4 regions of the Thalassolituus sp. genome follow, and region 1 is predicted to be linked to each of the others. Evidence: predicted binding sites of a transcription regulator. Region 1 holds the regulator's gene; each other region holds the start of a gene.
The links. The regulator sigma-54, encoded in region 1, starts transcription at its own class of promoters, with help from an activator protein. The targets are predictions, from matches to a motif close to TGGCACNNNNNTTGCTNT.
Positions count from the first base shown of each region.

Region 2: the regulator sigma-54 is predicted to act here: its motif matches at 3,220-3,237, upstream of AC5E51_RS14125 (ammonium transporter).
Region 3: the regulator sigma-54 is predicted to act here: its motif matches at 2,700-2,717, upstream of urtA (urea ABC transporter substrate-binding protein).
Region 4: the regulator sigma-54 is predicted to act here: its motif matches at 2,210-2,227, upstream of flgJ (flagellar assembly peptidoglycan hydrolase FlgJ).

Region 1 is NZ_CFHJLR010000015.1:36,951-42,189, forward strand. Features, by position in the region: gene lptA (lipopolysaccharide transport periplasmic protein LptA) at 1-162, shown strand, start outside; gene lptB (LPS export ABC transporter ATP-binding protein) at 159-884, shown strand; gene AC5E51_RS11610 (RNA polymerase factor sigma-54) at 1,029-2,588, shown strand; gene hpf (ribosome hibernation-promoting factor, HPF/YfiA family) at 2,653-2,955, shown strand; gene ptsN (PTS IIA-like nitrogen regulatory protein PtsN) at 2,959-3,417, shown strand; gene rapZ (RNase adapter RapZ) at 3,435-4,310, shown strand; gene AC5E51_RS11630 (HPr family phosphocarrier protein) at 4,323-4,592, shown strand; gene mgtE (magnesium transporter) at 4,722-5,239, shown strand, end outside.
Region 2 is NZ_CFHJLR010000023.1:43,114-48,352, reverse strand. Features, by position in the region: gene AC5E51_RS14140 (ABC transporter ATP-binding protein) at 1-579, shown strand, start outside; gene AC5E51_RS14135 (ABC transporter permease) at 576-1,793, shown strand; gene AC5E51_RS14130 (ABC transporter permease) at 1,826-3,025, shown strand; gene AC5E51_RS14125 (ammonium transporter) at 3,279-4,565, shown strand; gene AC5E51_RS14120 (hypothetical protein) at 4,568-5,239, shown strand, end outside.
Region 3 is NZ_CFHJLR010000008.1:70,525-75,763, forward strand. Features, by position in the region: gene atzF (allophanate hydrolase) at 43-1,878, shown strand; gene AC5E51_RS07755 (GntR family transcriptional regulator) at 1,888-2,568, shown strand; gene urtA (urea ABC transporter substrate-binding protein) at 2,837-4,123, shown strand; gene urtB (urea ABC transporter permease subunit UrtB) at 4,232-5,239, shown strand, end outside.
Region 4 is NZ_CFHJLR010000003.1:63,485-68,723, reverse strand. Features, by position in the region: gene AC5E51_RS02955 (REP-associated tyrosine transposase) at 1-247, opposite strand, end outside; gene AC5E51_RS02950 (IS110 family RNA-guided transposase) at 791-1,807, opposite strand; gene flgJ (flagellar assembly peptidoglycan hydrolase FlgJ) at 2,250-3,272, shown strand; gene flgK (flagellar hook-associated protein FlgK) at 3,265-5,239, shown strand, end outside.

The sequences.
Region 1 (5,239 bases):
ACAGAGACCGTGCGTGCTGATGGCACCACCGCCGAGTCGTCGACCGACAGCACAGATGAAGACTCCGGCCGGATCAAAGTCGTTATCCAGCCGCCAAAACCTGAGTCCGAATCTGACTCAGAGTCTGACACGACAGAATCTCCGGAAGCAGCGACAGAATGAAAACACTGAAGGCAGAACATCTGGCCAAAAGTTACGGCGGCCGCGAAGTCGTTAAAGACGTATCTATCCGCGTTGAAAGCGGCCAGATCGTTGGTTTATTGGGCCCTAATGGCGCCGGCAAAACGACCTGTTTCTATATGATTGTTAACCTGGTGCAAGCCGATCGTGGTCGCATCATGATCGACGACGAAGACATCAGCCACCTGCCAATGCACGGCCGTGCCCGCAAAGGCATCGGTTACCTGCCGCAGGAAGCGTCGATTTTCCGCAAGCTCAGTGTTGCAGATAACATCATGGCCATTCTTGAGACCCGTAAAGATCTCAATCGCCAGCAGCGAACTGAACAGCTCGAGCAGCTACTGAACGAATTTCATATTCAACACATCCGCGAAAGCGCCGGCATGGCGCTATCCGGCGGTGAGCGTCGTCGTGTCGAAATTGCCAGAGCGCTGGCTGCAGAGCCCTCGTTCATTCTGCTCGACGAACCCTTTGCTGGTGTAGACCCGATCTCAGTCTCGGACATCATGGATATTATCCGTCAGCTCAAGGCGCGGGGCATCGGCGTACTGATTACCGACCACAACGTGCGTGAGACCCTCGCTATTTGCGAAAAGGCTTTTATCGTTGGTGGTGGCCACATTATCGCCGAAGGCACGGCTGAAGATGTGCTTGCCAATGAGCAGGTGCGCGAAGTCTACCTTGGGGACGATTTCCGTCTTTGAAACTCTGACCGATGTCACGTACTGTAGAGTTATCTATTTACTCTGGTAAGCAAAATAGGTTCCATACACAAGGACTTTGCCTATAATGCTAGGTGCATCAAACAAAAAGATGGTTCGATTTTCAGGTCGTAATTACCGAGTTATATGAAGACATCCCTTCAGATTAAGATGGGCCAGCAGCTGACGATGACGCCTCAGCTGCAACAGGCCATCCGCCTCCTCCAGCTTTCAACGCTGGACCTTCAGCAGGAAATTCAGGAAGCGCTGGATTCCAACCCAATGCTGGAAAGCGAAGAGTTTGATGACAACAGCGACTCAGGCAACGAGTCCGACAACGATTCCCGCAGTTCTGATTCCGATAACAACGACAGAGACAGCCGCGAAGACCGTGAGAGCAGCTCTGACAATCAGGATTACGACAATTCCTACGATGACAATTCCTACGACGATCAGAGCGGCCAGGAATCTCTCGATGAGCAATGGTCGAGCGAGAAACTGCCCGATGACCTGCCTGTAGATAGCCAGTGGGAAGATACCTATCAGGTCAGCGCCGGAGTCGCATCAAGCTCCGGGCCGGTAGACGAAGACTTTGACTACGATTCCCGCTACGCCACCAGCGACAATCTGCAGGATCACCTGCTCTGGCAGCTAAACCTGACCCCAATGTCAGATGCTGACCGCGAAGTTGCGACCATGCTGATTGATGGTGTAGACGATGATGGCTACCTTCACACGACAGTTGAAGACGTCATTGAAGCGATGGACCCGTCACTCGAAATCGAAGAAGAAGAAGTGATGGCAGTTCTTCATCGCCTGCAACAATTTGATCCGGCGGGTGTTTTCTGCCGCGACCTCCGCGAATGCCTGCTTCTGCAACTGCATCAACTGCCTCAGGGCACCCCCTGGCTCACCGAAGCGCAGCTGATCATACGTGATCACATTGACCTGCTCGGTAGTCGCGACTATCAGTCACTGATGCGCCGCACAAAATTGAAGGAAGATGACCTCAAGTCAGTCATGCGACTGATCAAAGAGCTTAACCCGAAGCCGGGTGCAGGCATTGCCTCAGAAGAATCCGAGTACGTTATTCCAGACGTCATCGTCCGCCAGATCAGAGACGAGTGGCGTGTTGAGCTGAATCCAGAGATTGCGCCCAAGCTGCGGGTGAATGCCGACTACGCATCACTGATTCGCCGCTCAGACAGCAGTGCTGACAATACCTTCCTCAAAGATCACCTGCAGGAAGCACGCTGGTTTATTAAAAGTCTGCAAAGTCGCAATGACACTCTGCTCAAAGTCGCAACCAAAATTGTTGAATTCCAGATAGACTTCTTTGAAGAAGGTGATGAAGGCATGAAGCCACTTGTGCTCCATGACATCGCCGAAGCCGTAGGTATGCATGAGTCGACGATCTCTCGGGTAACCACCCAGAAATACATGCATACCCCACGTGGGATTTTTGAGCTTAAATACTTTTTCTCCAGCCACGTCAGCACCGACAGCGGCGGAGAGTGTTCATCGACGGCTATCCGGGCGATGATCAAGAAACTGATCGCGGACGAAAACACGCGTAAGCCACTCAGTGACAACAAGATAGCAACGATGCTCGGTGAAAAGGGCATCAAAGTGGCACGGCGCACGGTAGCGAAATACCGCGAGGCTATGCTGATACCACCATCGAATGAACGTAAGCAGTTGATTTAGAGTCTGTTATATCAATGTGAACAGATTCTGATTCACCTACCGCCAGCGACACAGGAGACTTGGCATGCAAATCAATATCAGTGGTCATCATGTAGAAGTAACGGAAGCGATGCAGGCGCACGTTGAAGATAAAATGTCGAAGCTTACGCGCCATAGCGACAGCATCACCACAGGTCAGATCACGTTGACCGTCGTTAAAGATCGCCAGACGGCCGAAGGGACGATACACATCACAGGTCACGACCTGCACGCGAAAGCAGAAAACGAAGACATGTACACCGCCATTGATCAGATGGTCGACAAACTGGACCGTCAGGTTCTTAAGCACAAAGAGAAGCAGGTCGCGCGCCAACACGGTCAAGGCTGAAGCATGTCTTTGAGTATTGAGGATATCCTCACACCGGAACGGTCCGTCATTGACGTGACCGTTTCCAGTAAGAAAAAACTGTTAGAACAACTTTCATCTCTGGTTGCTGAAGAAATCGGCGATGCCTCCGCAGACGATATCTACGAACGCCTGTTAGCACGCGAGCGCATGGGAAGCACAGGGATAGGAGAAGGTATTGCCATCCCGCACTGCCGGTTGTTGCAGTGCCAGAAAGCGCTGGGCGTTCTTCTGAGATTAAATACCCCGATAGACTATGATTCTATCGATGGTAATCCGGTCGACCTCGTATTTGCTTTGTTAGTCCCCGAGGAAGCAACCGACGAACACCTTCAGATACTGGCGACACTCGCCAGTAACTTTAATCAGGCGGAATATCGCGAAGCTTTGCGCAACGCGCCAGACGCCAAACGTCTTTTCCAGCGAGCGATCGCAGAGCGGTAGTAATCACGGAGTCGAATATGCGCCTGGTAGTCATCAGCGGAAGATCAGGATCGGGGAAGTCGAGTGCGCTGCACGTGCTCGAAGATCTTGGATTCTATTGCATCGACAACCTGCCCATCGGGCTACTGCCTGCCCTTGCCAGTCAGGCTGACGCCAATGACAAGCTGACCCGGGTTGCGGTCAGTATTGATGCTCGCAATCTCTCGGCCACAGAAGAGCCGATAGAGAAGCTACTGCTCGACCTGCCTAATGATCACTATCAGCTTGATGTGGTTTATCTCGACGCCTCTGAAAAAGTTCTGCTACAGCGATTCAGTGCGACACGACGCAAGCACCCGCTGACAACCCACGAGCTGTCACTTGCAGAAGCCATCGATCAGGAGAAAGACCTCCTTGATCCGCTCGCCAACATGGCGGATCTGACATTAGATACAACGCACATGTCAGTTCACGAGTTGCGCAGCATGATTCGCCTGCGGGTTGCAGACCGCCCCAACGGTGAAATGTCGATATTATTTGAATCGTTCGGATTTAAGCATGGTATCCCCACCGACGCAGACTACGTGTTCGATGTGCGCCATCTGCCCAATCCGTACTGGAGTGAAGACCTGCGCAAGCTCACAGGCCTCGACAGCGAAGTACAATTATTCCTGAACAGCTATGACGTCGTCGGTGAAATGCGAAAATCGATCAGCGACTTTCTGGGGCAATGGACTGACCGTCTGATCGAAGCTAACCGCAGCTATATGACGATCGCCATTGGTTGCACCGGCGGTCAGCACAGATCCGTTTATCTGGCTGAGCAACTCGCCACCGAATACCGAATGAAATACCCGAACGTCCAGGTGCGTCATCGTGAACTCGCACGAGCAGCGAACCTGCCTACTCCATAATCCGGACACCGTATGATCCAGAAAAACGTTCTTATAATAAATAAACTCGGCCTGCATGCCCGCGCAGCGGCCAAACTGGTATCTACTGCGTCAGCATTCTCCAGCCAGCTTAAGATTGGCCAGGACGGGCGTATGGTCGACTGCAAAAGCATTATGTCCGTCATGATGCTGGCTGCCAGCAAAGGCACTGAACTGATTCTGACTGCGGAAGGCAGTGACGAAGGAGCTGCCGTCGATGCCATTACCGATCTCATTGATCGTCGCTTCGATGAAGAAGAATAGCCCTCAGGAAAATTTCACGATTATCCCCGCTAAAACAGCTGATTAGGCCCAAAACTGCGAGTACTTTCGTGGTATCAACCGAGCAATCAGGCTAGAATCAGTTAACCCGATTTACTCCGGATTCCGGCCATGGCTCAGCACACAGAAAAGGCAAAAGCAAAACTCCACAGCCTTAATGCTGCCCTGGAAAGTGGTGCCCTGAATAAAGTAGAGCGCATCCTGAATTCTGGTCTCGCGCCTGCCGATATTGCTCACCTGATCGAGTCGTCCCCGCCGAAAGCACGTAAAGTGCTCTGGGATCTGGTCGACAAAGAACTCGAAGGTGAAGTACTCCAGTACTTAAGCGAAGACCTGCAGGCACACTTCCTGTCGGACCTGAGTGCCGAAGAACTGGTCGACATCACTTCAGACCTCGACGCCGATGACGTCGCCGACATCCTGCAGCAACTTCCTGAACGCGTTACCCAGGAAGTACTCGACGCGATGGACCAGCAGGACCGTACCCGTCTTGAACAGGTACTGGGCTACCCGGAGGACAGCGCCGGTGGTCTGATGAACACCGATACGGTGACCATCCGTCCTGACATCACGCTCGAAGTTGTTATGCGTTACCTGCGTCGCCACCCGACGCTGCCAGAAATGACGGA
Region 2 (5,239 bases), on a different contig from region 1:
GGCAAGTCGACACTGTTGAATATGCTGGGCCTGTTGGATGTGCCCGATGAGGGCGAGTACTGGCTCGCGGGCGAAGACACCGTACCCATGAGCGAGGAAGCGCGCGCGGGTTATCGCCGTGACCACATTGGTTTTGTGTTTCAGTCTTACCACTTAGTACCGCGCCTGAGTGCCCGTGAAAATATGGAGCTGCCTATGGTGCTGGCAGGTATTCCTCCAGCAGAACGCCGTAAACGCTTAGCACCTGTTATTCAACGCTTAGGGTTAACAGAGCGCGCCGATCATAAACCAGAGCAGTTGTCTGGCGGACAGCGCCAGCGCGTGGCGATAGGCCGCGCCATTATTATGCAGGCACCGCTGCTGCTCGCCGACGAACCTACCGGTAATCTTGATACTCATTCGGGCGCCGACGTAGTTGAGCTGCTGGAAGAATTAAATGCTCAGGGCGTTACCTTAATGGTGGTTACGCACGACATGGCACTCGGCCAGCGCGCAAAGCGACGTTTACGTATGGTGGACGGCGCCATCGTCAGCGACGATACATTCGCCATGAGCCCATCAGAAGAGCCCGCCCTATGATCCGCCTGCAGGATCACTTCACCTTTACCCTGCGCTCACTGACACGAACGCGTTTTCGTACCACCATGCAGTTAGTGGCTATGGCCATTGGTGTATTGGCAGTGGTGTTGCTGACCGGCATTGGCGAAGGCGGACGACGGTTCGTGATGGCCGAGTTCGCAAGCCTCGGCAACGATGTGTTAGTCATGCTGCCCGGCCGAAAAGAAACCACCGGCGGCCTACCGCCATTAACCGGCGAAGGCACCCGTGATATCACGCTTGAAGATGCCCAAAGCCTCATGCGAGTTTCCGGTGTCGAGCGTATTGCACCGATCGTTGTGGGCACCAGCCGCTTGAGCATTTCAGGGTTGAGCCGCGATAGTTTAGTTCTCGGGACAACTCAGGATTTCTTCAGTATTCGGGATCTCGCGTTCAACCAGGGGCAGGCGTTTACCACTCGCGAAGGTAGCCGTAGCCGCTCGGAATGTATTTTAGGGGCAACCCTGAGGGATGATTTATTCGGCCCGAAACGCGCGCTGGGGCAATGGATAAATGTCGCGGATTATCGCTGCCGCGTGACGGGCGTACTCACTGACTCGGGAACGGGTTTCGGCTTCGATATGAGCAACGCGCTGATCTTGCCCGTAGATAACGCTATGCAGATCTTTAATACCGAAGGTCTGTTCAGGGTAATGATTCAGATTGAGAACATTGATGCTGTACCAGCCATGACCACAGCCGTTGAGCAGCAAATGAAGCTACGCCACGACGGCCAGCTGGATATTACGATTGTTACGCCCGACAGCCTGCTCAGTGCCTTCAATAATGTACTGTTAATCATGACCTTTGCTGTCGCCGGTATTGCGGCCATCAGCCTGTTAGTTGCAGGAGTTTTAATTATGAATATGACACTCATCGGCGTAGCTCAGCGCCGGGCTGAAATTGGGTTGCTAAAAGCACTCGGGGCGTCATCAAAAGAAGTCCGCTTGTTGTTTATTACCGAAGCCACGTTACTCGCCACCAGTGGCGCTGTACTCGGCATGTTGATCGCAGAGTTTATTCTTTGGGGCCTTAGGTTTAAATTTCCGGAAGTGCCCTTCGCAACCCCGTTGTGGGCCAGCGTATCGGCGATTAGTGTGTCTGCCATTGCGGGTATTCTCTTCTCCTGGATACCGGCGCAGAAAGCCGCAAAGCTACCACCCGTGTTGGCACTGCAAGCTCAGGCAGGGAAATAACTGTGGTAGACGTTGCTGCGAGGGAAATATAAATGATCAGACCTGACGACTGGCTTCGCCTTGCTACCTCACCTGTCACCAGCCAGCCGGGCAAAAGCGTATTAACTGCGCTCGGCATCGCCATTGGTATTGCCGCAGTCACGCTGTTAACCACACTCGGGCACGGCGTTCGCCAATATGTTCTGGATAGCTTCTCACAATTTGGCACTCGTATTATTGCGATTACGCCGGGCCACAGCGAAACCGCCGGTATGGCCGGAGGGTTAATCAGCTCGGTGCGATTACTGACCCTCGATGACGCAGAAGCCTTAGCGAGAATTACCGGGAGCGAATGGGTGGTATCAAATGTTCAGGGCTCGGGGCCTGTACGTTATGGCGAGCGCGTTCGTAGTACAGAGATTCTCGGTACGACCTCTGATTTTAATCAGGCCTGGGATTTCCCTCTGGCGATGGGAAAGTTTCTGCCCGACACCGGCGGCAATAGCCCTGCTGTTACAGTGATAGGCAACACCTTATACCGAGAGCTGTTTCGCAGTGAAAACCCGCTCGGGAAGTTTATCCGCATTGGTGGCCAGCGTTATCGGGTCATTGGTGTGATGCAACCCAAAGGCTCAACACTGGGGGTTGATCTTGATGATATGGCGTACATTCCTGCGGATCGTGCTCTTACGCTTTTTAATCGCGAAGGCTTAATGGAAGTGGATGTCGTGTTCTCTGAGGGCACAACATCCAGCCAGATGCTTGAGCGCATAAAAGCGATGATGATAAAACGCCACGGCCAGGAAGACTTCACCCTGACCAGCCAGGATGAAATGCTCAGTAGCATGAACCGCATTCTCGGCATCCTGACCATAGGCGTCGCGGCTTTGGGTGGGATTTCTTTATTAGTCGGCGGCGTGGGTATCTTCACCATCATGACGACCAACCTGACCGAGCGCACCGCAGAGATCGGGTTACTGCGAGCCATTGGTTGTCCGCGACGGCAGCTGCTCAGTCTCTTTTTGGGCGAGGCCGTCATGCTCTCATTATTCGGTGCTTTTATCGGTATCGTTATCACAGCCGTTGTCGTTGCCCTGTTAAGCCTATTGGCCCCGGCCTTTCCGGTTCAGATTCAGTTTTCGACACTCGGACTGGCCATCGCTGTGGCCGTAATCACCGGGCTAATTTCAGGTATCTGGCCTGCGTATAAATCATCACGCCTGGGCCCGATTGAAGCGTTACGAGGTGAATAATAATCGTGCCCCACAGTGTTGTTTCCTTGCACTATTTTCGATCAGCCTGGCGCATCAATACTAAACACACACGCACCAATATCGTAAAAGCGGTTTAAATCCCCTTTCCATATAATTTCCATCCTGTCGCTGAAGGCCCATCGCTGCTGAGCTGCGACACATAACCTGCCGTTAATTACAAAGATATAAATAGATGGCACGACACTTGCCAATCAAGCAGGAGAAACTTTATAAGAAACATAGGCTTAGCTACATGTACATTCTCCCAGCGATACTCCTGTCGCTTACTCTGATCCCCGGTATCGCTCACGCCGATACCGGAATAACTAGCACGGATATCGTCTGGATACTGGTTTCCGCCACCCTTGTCTTTTTTATGCAGGCAGGCTTTGCCTTGCTTGAAAGCGGCATGTCGCGCGCGAAAAACGCGATTAACGTAATGATGAAAAACTACATCGATGTCTGTATCGGTAGTCTTTTGTTCTGGGCCGTTGGCTTCGGCATTATGTTTGGCTACAACCCCACAGGTTTCTTTGGTACCACGGCCTTCGGCTTATCCGAAGGCAGCAACTGGGACTTCACCTTCTTATTATTCCAGACCATGTTCGCTGCGACCGCTGTCACTATCTGCAGTGGTGCCATGGCCGAACGCACTCGCTATACCGCCTATTTATTATCTGCAGCGGCCATCGTCACCTTTATTTATCCTGTGTTCGGAAGCTGGGTCTGGGGCGGAAGTTACGGCGGTCAGGGCTGGCTTGCCGAACTGGGCTTTATTGATTTTGCAGGCTCTACCGTTGTGCACTCTTTGGGCGCATGGTGTGCACTTGCGGGGGTCATTGCGGTTGGCGCCCGTACCGGCCGTTTTGATAATTCGGGCAGAGTACGGAATATTCCGGGCCACAATTTATCTCTGGTTGCACTGGGTGGCTTCATCCTCTGGTTCGGCTGGTTTGGCTTTAATGGCGGCAGTGCATTATCTGCGTCAGAAAATATTGGCGGTATTATTCTTAACACTCACCTTTCCGCCGCGGCTGGAGCCGGCGGTGCGATTCTATTATCTGCTCTGTTGCAGCGTCCGATTCTTTTAACGACCACAGTTAATGGTAGCCTCGCAGGACTGGTCGGGATCACCGCGGGTTGCGCAACGATGGAACCGCCATTCGCCATCGTCACAGGCGCTGTCAGTGGTGTGATTGCAACTCTGGGTCAGGACCTGATGCTTCGTTGGAAACTCGACGATGTTGTTTCAGCAATTCCCGTGCATGGTTTCGCCGGTGCCTGGGGCACGATTGCCGCGGGGCTCTTTTTCGCTGGCGACATGTTCGATACTCAGCGTGTTGCGACTCAGGCCATTGGTGTCATCACTGCCTTCCTCTGGGCCTTCCCGCTGTCGCTGCTGGTGTTCACGCTGATTCGCTTTATGATCGGCCTACGTTCTTCGAAGGAACACGAGCAGATGGGCCTCGATTGTACCGAGCACAATGAAGTCGGTTATCCAGAGTTCCAGCAAAACATCACATTCCGTCAGGAGCCATAAGCATGAGCCCTGATATTAAACGTCGCATCGTGTTTACGATTTTGTCGGACTATATTGCTGGCGAAGAACTTCGCCAGGTTATGATCCTATGGCAAGCGGAATTTTCTGAACGCTCGCGTTATGAACTGAATCAGTTCCTGGGCGCGTGCCGGGATGTGCCTGGTATTCAGCAGAATCGCCTTGAGATTCTCAGTCGTCTGGTGCGCATGGTCATGGCTGCTAACGAATCTGATCTGAAGCCTGACCCCATCAACTGGATGAATTCAGCAGACGATGCAGAAACTTCGTTTACGCCTTCTGAGCCGGTGATCAAAGAAGAGACCCGTCGGCCTCAGCAAACTGCCTCCAGGCCTTCGCAATTCCAGAAGAACTCAGATACGGCACCGCAGAACAGTCTGGTCGCCGAAGTAGTTAATATGCTGTTTAGCCGCTTGCGCTCAGATCAGATACGCACCATTAAATCGTATGTGCTCAGCGCTGCTCAGAAGAAGAAATTGCAGCCAGCAGCTGTGGCTATGTTTGAACAACCGGATATTTCGGTCTCAGCCGTTCATACCCCACTCGAAATCAGGGATGCACGTAAGCTGATTAACTTCACCTACATCGGCTGCTGCGAGGCAATCGGCCCGGTAGATGCCGACTTGCTGCTTAGTAAAGCGGTACGCGAGGTCGGT
Region 3 (5,239 bases), on a different contig from region 1:
CTACGAATCTTGTATACAAGTATGAATTCAATGGCGGTTGGCATGACAGAAGTAACGACAGGAATTGGCTGGAATCTGAACGATTGGGCCCGGGCATATAGGAATGGCGCTGATGTAGGTGAGCTTTTACTGGCCACCCGGAAAGCGATTGCTGCAGACGAGCTGGATACGAATGGATTGCCCCGCAATGGTAGCGCCTGGATTGCGCTAGCCAGCGAGGAACAGCTTACTAAACAAATAAGTTACCTCGAAAACCTGAAAGCTGCAGCGGACGATGAGGGCAGAAACCTTCCCCTTTTCGGTGTGCCGTTTGCCGTGAAAGATAATATTGATGCTGCGGACTTTCTCACCACGGCGGCGTGCCCTGAATATGCCTACGAGCCGGATGATGATGCTTTTGTTGTTCAGCTTCTGCGTAAGGCAGGTGCCATCGTTATGGGGAAAACCAATCTCGATCAGTTCGCAACCGGACTGGTTGGTACTCGCTCGCCATACGGTGCAGTGAACAACGTGTTTAATCCTGAGTATATTTCTGGCGGCTCAAGTTCTGGTTCTGCGACTGCGGTTGCAAAGGGCCAGGTGGCCTTTTCGCTCGGTACCGATACCGCTGGCTCTGGCCGGGTGCCTGCGGGCTTTAATCATATCGTCGGTTTAAAGGCGACTGTAGGCGCTATCAGTGCTTCGGGCGTTGTTCCAGCATGCCGAAGTCTTGATTGCGTTTCTGTCTTTGCGCTCAATAGCCGCGATGCCGAGCGCATTTATGAAATTGCTGCGCAATTCGATCCAGCAGATGGCTACGCCCGCTCACGTACTATGGTGCGTAATGAACGTATCCAGACATTGGGTATCCCTGCAGATGCACCATGGTTTGGAGATGACATACAAAAAGCGGCGTATGAAAAAGCCTGTGAGCAGGCTGTTGATGCAGGCTTCGATTTAAAAACAATCGACTTTACGCCCTTGTTTGAGCTGGCCAGCCTTTTATATCAGGGCCCATGGGTGGCCGAACGCTATGCGGCTGTCGGCGAGTTTCTGAAACGGGATTTACCGGGTATTAATCCGGTCGTAAAAAACATCATTGCTGGTGGCGTTAACGGTACGGCAGTGGATGCATTCAAAGCAGAGTATCGCCGCAAAGATCTGGTGCGCCAGATACAGAGTATTTTTAAAACAGTGGATGCGTTATTTGTTCCCACTGCTCCTCGATTTCCGACGATGGCAGACGTTGATGCCGCCCCGGTTGAGGTCAACAGTCAGTTAGGCACTTACACAAACTTCGTCAATCTGGCCGACTTATGTGCCTTGTCGTTGCCTGCGCATATGCGTACCGATGGTTTACCGTTTGGAGTTACTGTTATTGCACCTGGATGGCACGAGCTGGCTCTGACCAACTTTGCTGGCCAGTGGCAGTCACACCTTTGCTTAGCCGAAGCGCCTGTGATGCTGGGCAAAAAAGAAGATACTTCTGTAGTCGTTGCCGTTGTGGGTGCCCATCTGACCGGGATGCCTCTGAACCATCAGCTGACTAGTCGTCACGCGACCTTGTTGGAACAGACACTCACCGCCAACAAGTATCAGCTCTATGCTCTCGCAAATACAGTACCTCCGAAGCCCGGTCTGGTGCGCCTTAACGAAGAGGATCTGAAGAGCGGCGAGGTTACAGGGAATCAATTAATCGTCGAGCTGTGGCGTTTAGATCAGGCGGCCTTTGGTTCTTTCGTTGAAGAAATTCCGCAGCCGCTTGGTATTGGAACTCTTGAGCTGGAAGACGGCCGTCTGGTGAAAGGCTTTATCTGCGAACCAGAGGCGGTGGCGAGCGCAACGGACATTAGTCATCTCGGCGGCTGGCGGGCCTATATCTCATCACTGAACGCATAAGGTCATGTTGTGAACCTTGCCGAGAAAGTATATCGACAGCTGAAAGAAGATATCTTCGACTTCAGAATGCTACCCGGAGATCGCTTCAGTGAAAGTGAAGTTGCAGAGCGTATGCAGGCCTCCCGGACACCTGTCAGGGAAGCGCTGTATCGCCTGGAGCGCGATGGGTATGTGCAGGTGTACTTCCGTAATGGTTGGCAGGTCAGGCCTTTTGACTTTCGGTATTTCGAAGAGCTCTACGATGTCCGCATTCTGCTGGAGTGTGAAGTGGTTCGCCGCCTGTGTATGGAACCAGACCGGGCGGAACGCTTAGCGGGACTGGTCACCATCTGGTGCTGCAAGCCCTCACAGAGGCAGGTTGATCCTGTTGATGTAGCGTTTCTGGATGAGGAATTTCACTTCGGACTATTGGAGTGTGGCCAGAACAAGCAAATGGAAGCCATTCATAAAGGCGTATGTGAGCGTCTGAGGATCGTAAGGCGCCTCGACTTTTATGAGCCTAGGCGTATACAGGCAACATACGATGAGCACAGTAGTATTCTCAGTGCGATTCTTTCGGCAGACAGCTCTCGTGCAACGCGAGATCTTACTAAACACATCGAGGTCAGTCGCAATACTGTTCGCGAAATAACAGTTCACAGAATTCAGGAAGCGCGACAACGATACTCCACCGACTTATCAAGGAAATAGATACGCACGCTTTCAAGGCAAAAAAAACAACTCGCTGAGCACTATTGGTGCGAATTATCTCCTCAAGACCGGAAATGCTCCTCTGGGGGGCACTCTTTGCCAGAAATTGCCGAAAAATAAGGCATGAAAACTGGTACGGCGATTGCTCTAACTAGATCGGTTTTATAGTTGCCCGCTCTTACACACCCCCAAGAGAAGAGTCGAGGCCGGACATAATCCTGACCATAAAAAGGAAATAATTATGAAAAAAGTAAGTCTCAAAACTCTGATGAAAGCGTCACAGATTGTTGGTATGACAGCGATGGCTGCAGGCGTAAGCATTGCGAATGCAGCAGATGACACCATTAAAGTCGGTGTCCTGCACTCTCTGTCGGGTACTATGGCAATTTCAGAAACTACTCTGAAAGACACTGTTCTTATGATGATCGAAGAACAGAATAAGAAGGGCGGCCTGCTAGGTAAAAAGCTTGAGCCAGTGGTTGTCGACCCAGCATCTAACTGGCCTCTGTTTGCAGAAAAAACCCGTGAACTTCTGGAAAAAGAAGACGTTGATGTGATCTTCGGTTGCTGGACTTCAGTATCCCGTAAATCGGTTCTGCCAGTTGTGGAAGAGCTGAATGGTCTGCTGTTCTACCCGGTTCAGTATGAAGGTGAAGAATCTTCTTACAACGTATTCTATACCGGTGCTGCGCCAAACCAGCAGGCGATTCCTGCGGTTGATTACCTGATCAACGATCTCGGCGTTGAGCGTTTTGTACTTGCAGGTACTGACTATGTATACCCTCGTACGACTAACAAGATTCTTGAGTCTTACCTGAAGTCTAAAGGTGTTGCTGAAAAAGACATTATGGTGAACTACACGCCGTTTGGTCACAGCGACTGGCAGACTATCGTATCGGATATTAAGAAATTCGGTGCCGCTGGTAAGAAAACGGCCGTTGTTTCTACCATTAACGGTGACGCGAACGTTCCTTTCTACAAAGAACTGGCTAACCAGGGCGTAGCGTCTGAAGAAATTCCAGTTGTTGCCTTCTCAGTAGGTGAAGAAGAGCTGTCAGGTTTTGATACTGAGCCACTGGTTGGTCACCTGGCTGCATGGAACTACTTCCAGAGTGCAGAAAGCGAAGCTAACGATGAGTTTATCGCAGCATGGCATAACTACATCGGCGATGAAGACCGTGTAACTAACGACCCAATGGAAGCGACTTACATCGGTTTCAGCATGTGGGCAGAAGCGGTTGAAAAAGCAGGCTCTGCAGAAGTGGATAAAGTACGCTCTGCGATGTACGGCATCGAAGTACCTAACCTGACTGGCGGTACGGCCGTAATGAACGAAAACCATCACCTGTCTAAGCCGGTACTGATTGGCGAGATTCAGGAAGATGGCCAGTTCGAAATCGTTTGGGCTACTGACGAAGAAGTGAAAGGTGATGCATGGACGGATTATCTGCCAGAAAGTGCAAACCTGATCTCAGACTGGACTGCACCTATTAACTGCGGAAACTATAACACCTCAACGAAAACCTGTGGTGGTTCGGCGGTTGCAGGCGAGTAATTCGCTGGCAGCGGAATAGAGTGCGGTAAAACGCGCTCTATCGCAGTTCGTAACAAGGACAGGCAGGGAAATTCTTTCCTGCTTCTCTCAAAATTCCCGGTGATAATTATGTTTTCTGTATTGATACGGACGGCCGTGCTGTTCGCATTTGTTTTGTATACTGTGGTGGTGGCAGGGGCTGAAGCATCACCTATGAAGCCCAACACAGCGTTGCATGCGATAGCTCAAGAATTAATCGATGCAGGGTATCGAGAAAAACAGGCATTAACAGAACGCCTGACGACCATCGATGACCCAAAAACTCTCGAATTTATGCAGGTTATGGTCGAAGGCGACCTGTATTACCGTAAAGACGATCGGGTCGTCGTTATTAATGACGATGATTCGGTGACGACATTTTTCAGTGGTGAAGAGGTCACTCTGGAAAGTAAACGCGATATCAAAAAAATCAGCGTAAATAATAAGCTACGTGTGTTGCTGAGAAACGGCATCGCACGCTTGCAGATTTTCTCAGATGATCCGGACATGCGCTTGCAGGCAGCGGTCAACTTACTGAAGTCTGCGGAAGATCTTGATCAGGCGACGCTTGATGAAGCGTTAGATAACGAAGAAAAAACAGACGTTCGTGACGTTCTTCTTCTGGTGAAGGGCATACGCCTGCTGGAAGCAGAGACCGAAAAAGAACGCATCGCAGGCGTGAAGCTTCTTTCAGGGTCACTTTACCCGGATGTTCGCGGTGCGTTGGCCAACTATCGCCGTGCTGCTGAAGCAGATTCCAGAACCGAGGAAATTCAGGCGGCAGACGAAGCACTCAAGAAAATCGAAAGCCTGCTGTCACTGAACAGCGTTGCTGAAAATCTCTATTTTGGCCTGGCTCTCGGTGCTGTGCTGCTCCTTGCGGCCATTGGTCTGGCGATTACATTTGGTGTGATGGGCGTGATCAATATGGCTCATGGCGAAATGATCATGCTGGGCGCCTACACAACCTACGTTGTTCAACAGTTGATGCCAGACCATATTGGCATGTCACTGGCCGTTGCTGTGCCTGCAGCATTTCTGGTGAGCGGTCTGGTGGGCGTCGCTATTGAGCGTGGTGTTATCCGCCATCTCTATGGC
Region 4 (5,239 bases), on a different contig from region 1:
GAATATAGTTCGAGATAGTGTCTGAATTGCCAAGTTGCATCAGAATATGAACATGGTCAGGCATGACTACCCAGCATAGAGTCTTGCTTTGTTTGAGTATCGTTTCGGACTCTATACATTGGCTCAGGCACTTGGCATTCTCCCATTCTAGGAAGTGCTTTACGCGCATGTGCGTAGTGAAGGTAAGAAGATATACCTGGTTATCTATAGATTGTCTGCCAAGCCTTAACTGGCTGTATCCATGCATGACGTAATCATCCTTGATTAGCGATATTTGAGGTTAACTGACTGGTGGTGCTCAAGCAAACTCCTAATCGCGAATAGCCTCCGGCTGATTCGCTCCCACGGGGTTAGGAGAACTTCCCACAGGGCAAGGTAAGTTGGTTCGCTCCCACTGGGTTAGGGGAGCTTCCCACAGGGTAAATTGGTTCGCTATCACTTTCGTTGTTTGATGATTTTCTCTTTGTGGGAGCTATTCAGCCAGCTTGCCTGGCTAATAGCGATGGGGTTTATCGCGAATAGCCTTCGGCTGATTCGCTTATATGGACCCGTCCCGTTGTTGCAAGCCATTTCGACGTTTCAGATTGAGATTGCACGCTTATATCCGACCTGTTTGTGAGCTCTGTGCTCTGGCCATTATGAGATGTGCTCTCGCTGTCCTGATCTCCCACCCGGCTTCTGAGAGCCATGCGAATCGTTAGGTTTCAACGAGTCGATCTTATCTGTCGTGTCTTAATGGTCTGCGCAACCTCGTGACGTTGCCGTGCTCTGTGTATCTACGCTGCCTGACTCAGGCTTCGTAGGCTGTTTGCCTGGTTAATACTACCCAAATAATTCGCGCTAGCTTGTTGGCCAGTGCAACGATTACTTTGTTCGGATGTTTGCCTTCACATCTCATCAACCATGTCTTAAGGCGTGATGGATCAGTCTTTGCCAGCAAGGCCCGGTATGCTGATCTCGCTCCGTGAACCAGTTGTTTTCTGACCTGCTTATTGCCGCGTTTGGTGATACCCATCAGCTTCTCTTTTCCACCACTGGCGTGCTGTCGTGGTACCAGCCCTAAATACGCCGCAAAATGGCGTGCTGTTTTAAACTGCCGAGCGCTCCCTGCATGACTCAGAAGCAGAGTCGCGTTGACTGGGCCTATTCCTGGAATGCTCATCAAGCGTTGGCAGTCTTCGTTTTGCCTACTGATTTGCTGGAGCTGTCGCTCATAGCGTGCGATCCGCTCTACCTGTTCATACCACTGCTGCATCAGATCACTCACTAAACACCGCAGAGGATCGCTCAAACCGTTTTCAGCATCTTCGAGTATGAGAGGAACTCCGGTTTTTAAGGCACTGCGGCCTTGTGCCAGCACAATCCCGCACTCTGCCAAAATCCCTCTCAGCTCATTACTGATGGCGGTTTTTTCTTTTACTAGCCGCTCCCTGACTCTATGTATCGCCTGTAAATCCAACTGCTCCTGTGACTTCACACTCACTGCTGGAATATTCGGTCTGACCGCCGCTTCGGCAATGGCCTGGGCATCCCTTTGATCGTTTTTATGCATCTGAACGAACGGTTTTACGTACGCTGGATGTATTACCTTTACAGCATGCCCCAAAGATTGAAACTGTCTCGCCCACCAATGTGCGCCAGAGCAGGCTTCTATCGCCACAAGAGCGTTCGGTTGCTGGCGAATGTAATCTAATAACTGGCTACGCTTCAGCTTTTTCGAACTTAGCTTCTTGCCATTTGCATCATTGATATGAACCTGAAAGATCTGTTTAGCCAAATCAATGCCAATCGTATTAAACTTGCTCATAGGTGGACCCTCTTTCTTCGATGCCGGTTTGATGTTGTGCAATCTCATCATGGCACAAGGGGGACGGGTCCATCTCATTTCCCACGGGGTTAGGAGAACTTCTCACAGGGCCAGGAGAACTTCTCACAGGGCCAGGTAAGTTGGTTCGCTCCCACAGGGTTAGGGGAGCTTCCCACAGGGTAAATTGGTTCGCTATCACTTTCGTTGTTTGATGATTTTCTCTTTGTGGGAGCTATTCAGCCAGCTTGTCTGGCTAATAGCGATGGGGGTATCGCGAATAGCCTCCGGCTGATTCGCTCCCACGGGGTTAGGAGAACTTCTCACAGGGCCAGGAGAACTTCTCACAGGGCCAGGTAAGATGATTCGCTCCCATAGGGTTAGATGAAGCGACTCCCCCAACCTTGGCCCACCTTTTGCAATTTCCTCTGTAGAGGTGCATTGCATGATTCAGAATTCACACAACGCGGCAAACGTATTTACTGATATTAACGGGCTTCAGGGCATCCGTGCGCTGGGTAAATCCGACCAGGATGCCGCGTTGAAAGAGGTCGCAAAACAGTTCGAATCTATGTTCGTCAGTATGATGCTGAAGTCCATGCGTGACGCCTCAGATGTCTTTTCTGAAGACTCTCTTTTCAGCTCTCCGGAAGCCGATTTCTACCAGAATATGTACGACGATCAGATGGCTGTATCCCTCACGGAAGGCGAGGGCACGGGCCTTGCCGAGGTTATCCACCGTCAGCTGATGTCGCAATACGGCATGAACCCAGATGCCACGGGTAAGGTCGATCAGAGTCAGATTTTCGACCGTCGCTTCTCCGGTATTTCGCAAACCATCAAGCGTGTTGAAGAAGAACTCGATAAGATTCCTGAGCGTCCAGTACCTGTTGATGACTCCACTTCTGAATCTGAACGATCAGCCACCACAGGCGCTGGTACTAAGGGGCAAAGCTTTGCCTCTCCGGCAGAGTTTGTTGCCGCTGTTTACCCTTACGCTGAACGCGTCGGTGCTGATCTGGGTGTCGACCCAAAAGCGATTGTTGCTCAGGCGGCGCTCGAAACAGGGTGGGGTAAATACACCATCAAAGGTGAAGATGGTCGTCCATCAAACAACCTTTTTGGTATTAAAGCCGACAGTCGTTGGAGCGGTGACGTCGTCAGTATTCAAACCCACGAATACCGCCAGGGCGTAAAAGTTAATGAGCAGGCAGACTTCCGTTCGTACGCGTCCCTTGAAGACGGCCTTCAGGATTACGCGAACTTCCTGCGTGACTCAACACGCTACCAGAGTGCCATTAACGAGCAATCCAGTGGCGAGACATACGGCCATGCGTTGCAGCAGGGTGGCTATGCTACTGACCCCAACTACGGCAATAAAGTAGAGCGTATTTACAACGGCGATCTTCTCAACAATACGCTGAATAAAATGCTGAACGCCACTACGCTGGAGAACCAGGATGGGTAATATTCTCGATATTGGTATCTCCGGCCTTAAGGCGCAACAAACCGCACTGACGATCACGGGTAACAACATTACCAATGCGGGGACGGAAGGCTACTCTCGTCAGGAAGTCAGCTTTACCGAAAATAATCCGCAGTTTACTAATGGCATTTGGGTGGGCTCAGGCGTCAATGTGGATTCGGTTCGTCGCGTATACGATCAGTTTCTGACGGAGCAATTGCGCCGCGACACCTCAACGTTTAACGAATTTAATGCTCTGGCGGTTAACGCCGAGCAAATCAATAGCCTACTCGCCGATAGCGGTACTGGTGTGCAGCCAGGGCTCGAGAATATGTTCGGTGCTTTGCAGGCTACGGTGGACGACCCTTCATCTCTGCCTGCTCGTGAAGTATTGATCAGCGAAGCCAATGGTCTTGTCGATCGCTTCAGCGCTATTAGTGATCGTCTGTTCGAGCAGAACGATATTATCAACGGCCAGATGGAAGTGATTGCTGGTGAGATTACCACCATCGCGGAATCCATTGCTGAACTGAACGAGCAGATTCAGTTTGCCTCAGCATCAGCTCAGGGGATCGAACCAAGCGAGCTTCTCGACCAACGCGACCGCCTGTTAAAAGAGCTATCCGAATATGTTCAGGTAAATATAGTTGAGCAGGACGACAGCGTCTTCAACGTTTTTATCGGTAATGGTCAGGCGCTGGTGGTAGGTAACGAATTCAACGAAGTATTTACCGATGTAGGCGCGAAAGACCCCTCTCGTGTGGATATCTATTTCCGTAAAGGTACTGCTGTTCAGAACGTCACGCGTGAAATTACTGGCGGACAACTCGGCGGCATCCTTGATTTTCGTGATCAGGTACTTGATCCGAGCCTCAACCAGCTTGGTCGCTTGGGATTGGTTATCGCCCAAACGATGAACGATCAGCACAAACTAGGCGTTGATTACGATGGCATTAAAGGTGAAAACTTTTTCACTGACATTAATGAGCCAACGAAAACTTACCAGCGTGTGCTGGGAGATCGTAATAACGCAGATCCCGATGATCGGGTGATTGCCGTCGAAATCAAAGACGCAACTCAGTTAACCACGAGTGACTATGAAATTCGTTTTGTCGGCCCGGACGATTATACCTATCGTGTTTTCCGTAACGATACGGGTGAGTTATTACAGACTAACGCTCTGAGCGGCGCATTTCCTGAGTCGATTGAAATTGACGGAATGGAAATCCGTTTCGAAGCAGGCACGTTTCAGCAGAATGACCGCTTTCTGATTTCACCGACGCGTCGTGAATCTCAGAATCTGGACATGAACATTACCCGTGCTGAGCAGGTCGCACTCGCGTCTCCAATCAGCACTGATACAGCGATTGGTAATCGTGGTAACGCCACTATTGACCAGGGGCAGGTGTACGACCTTGGTACATCGTATTTTTCAGAAGAGGGCGAAATGACGCCACCGCTTCTGATTCGTTTTACGTCACCGACCACATACGACGTACTGGATAATACCGACCCAGGAAACCCGATTCCGTTATTTCCGCCACTGATGAATCAGACCTTCACGCCGGGTATCAGTAACAGCATATTGCCTGAAGACGAAGGTAAAACCGCGTTCACAAGCTTTGGTGGTGTGCTGCCGGTTTCTCCGACCTATCAACAGAATGGCACCAGTGTAGACTCAGTAAATGGCTTCTTCCCTGAGCGCATTGATATTGGCTTTACCAATCCGAACAACGGCTTAACCGCCAACCAGCGCACATTGATCACGCCATTAAATGCCACTGCCCGTGAAATTGCAGAATCACTCAGCAAACGCGACGGTGTTGAGGCGTCTGCTCGTACCACGGTTGAGATCACCGATCTTGAAACCGATAGCGTTGATTTTCTCGATACCGAATTTACTTTAAACGGAGTTGTACTGACGCAAACCCTGGGACCAAATCAGAACCAGTACGACACGAACTATCCGG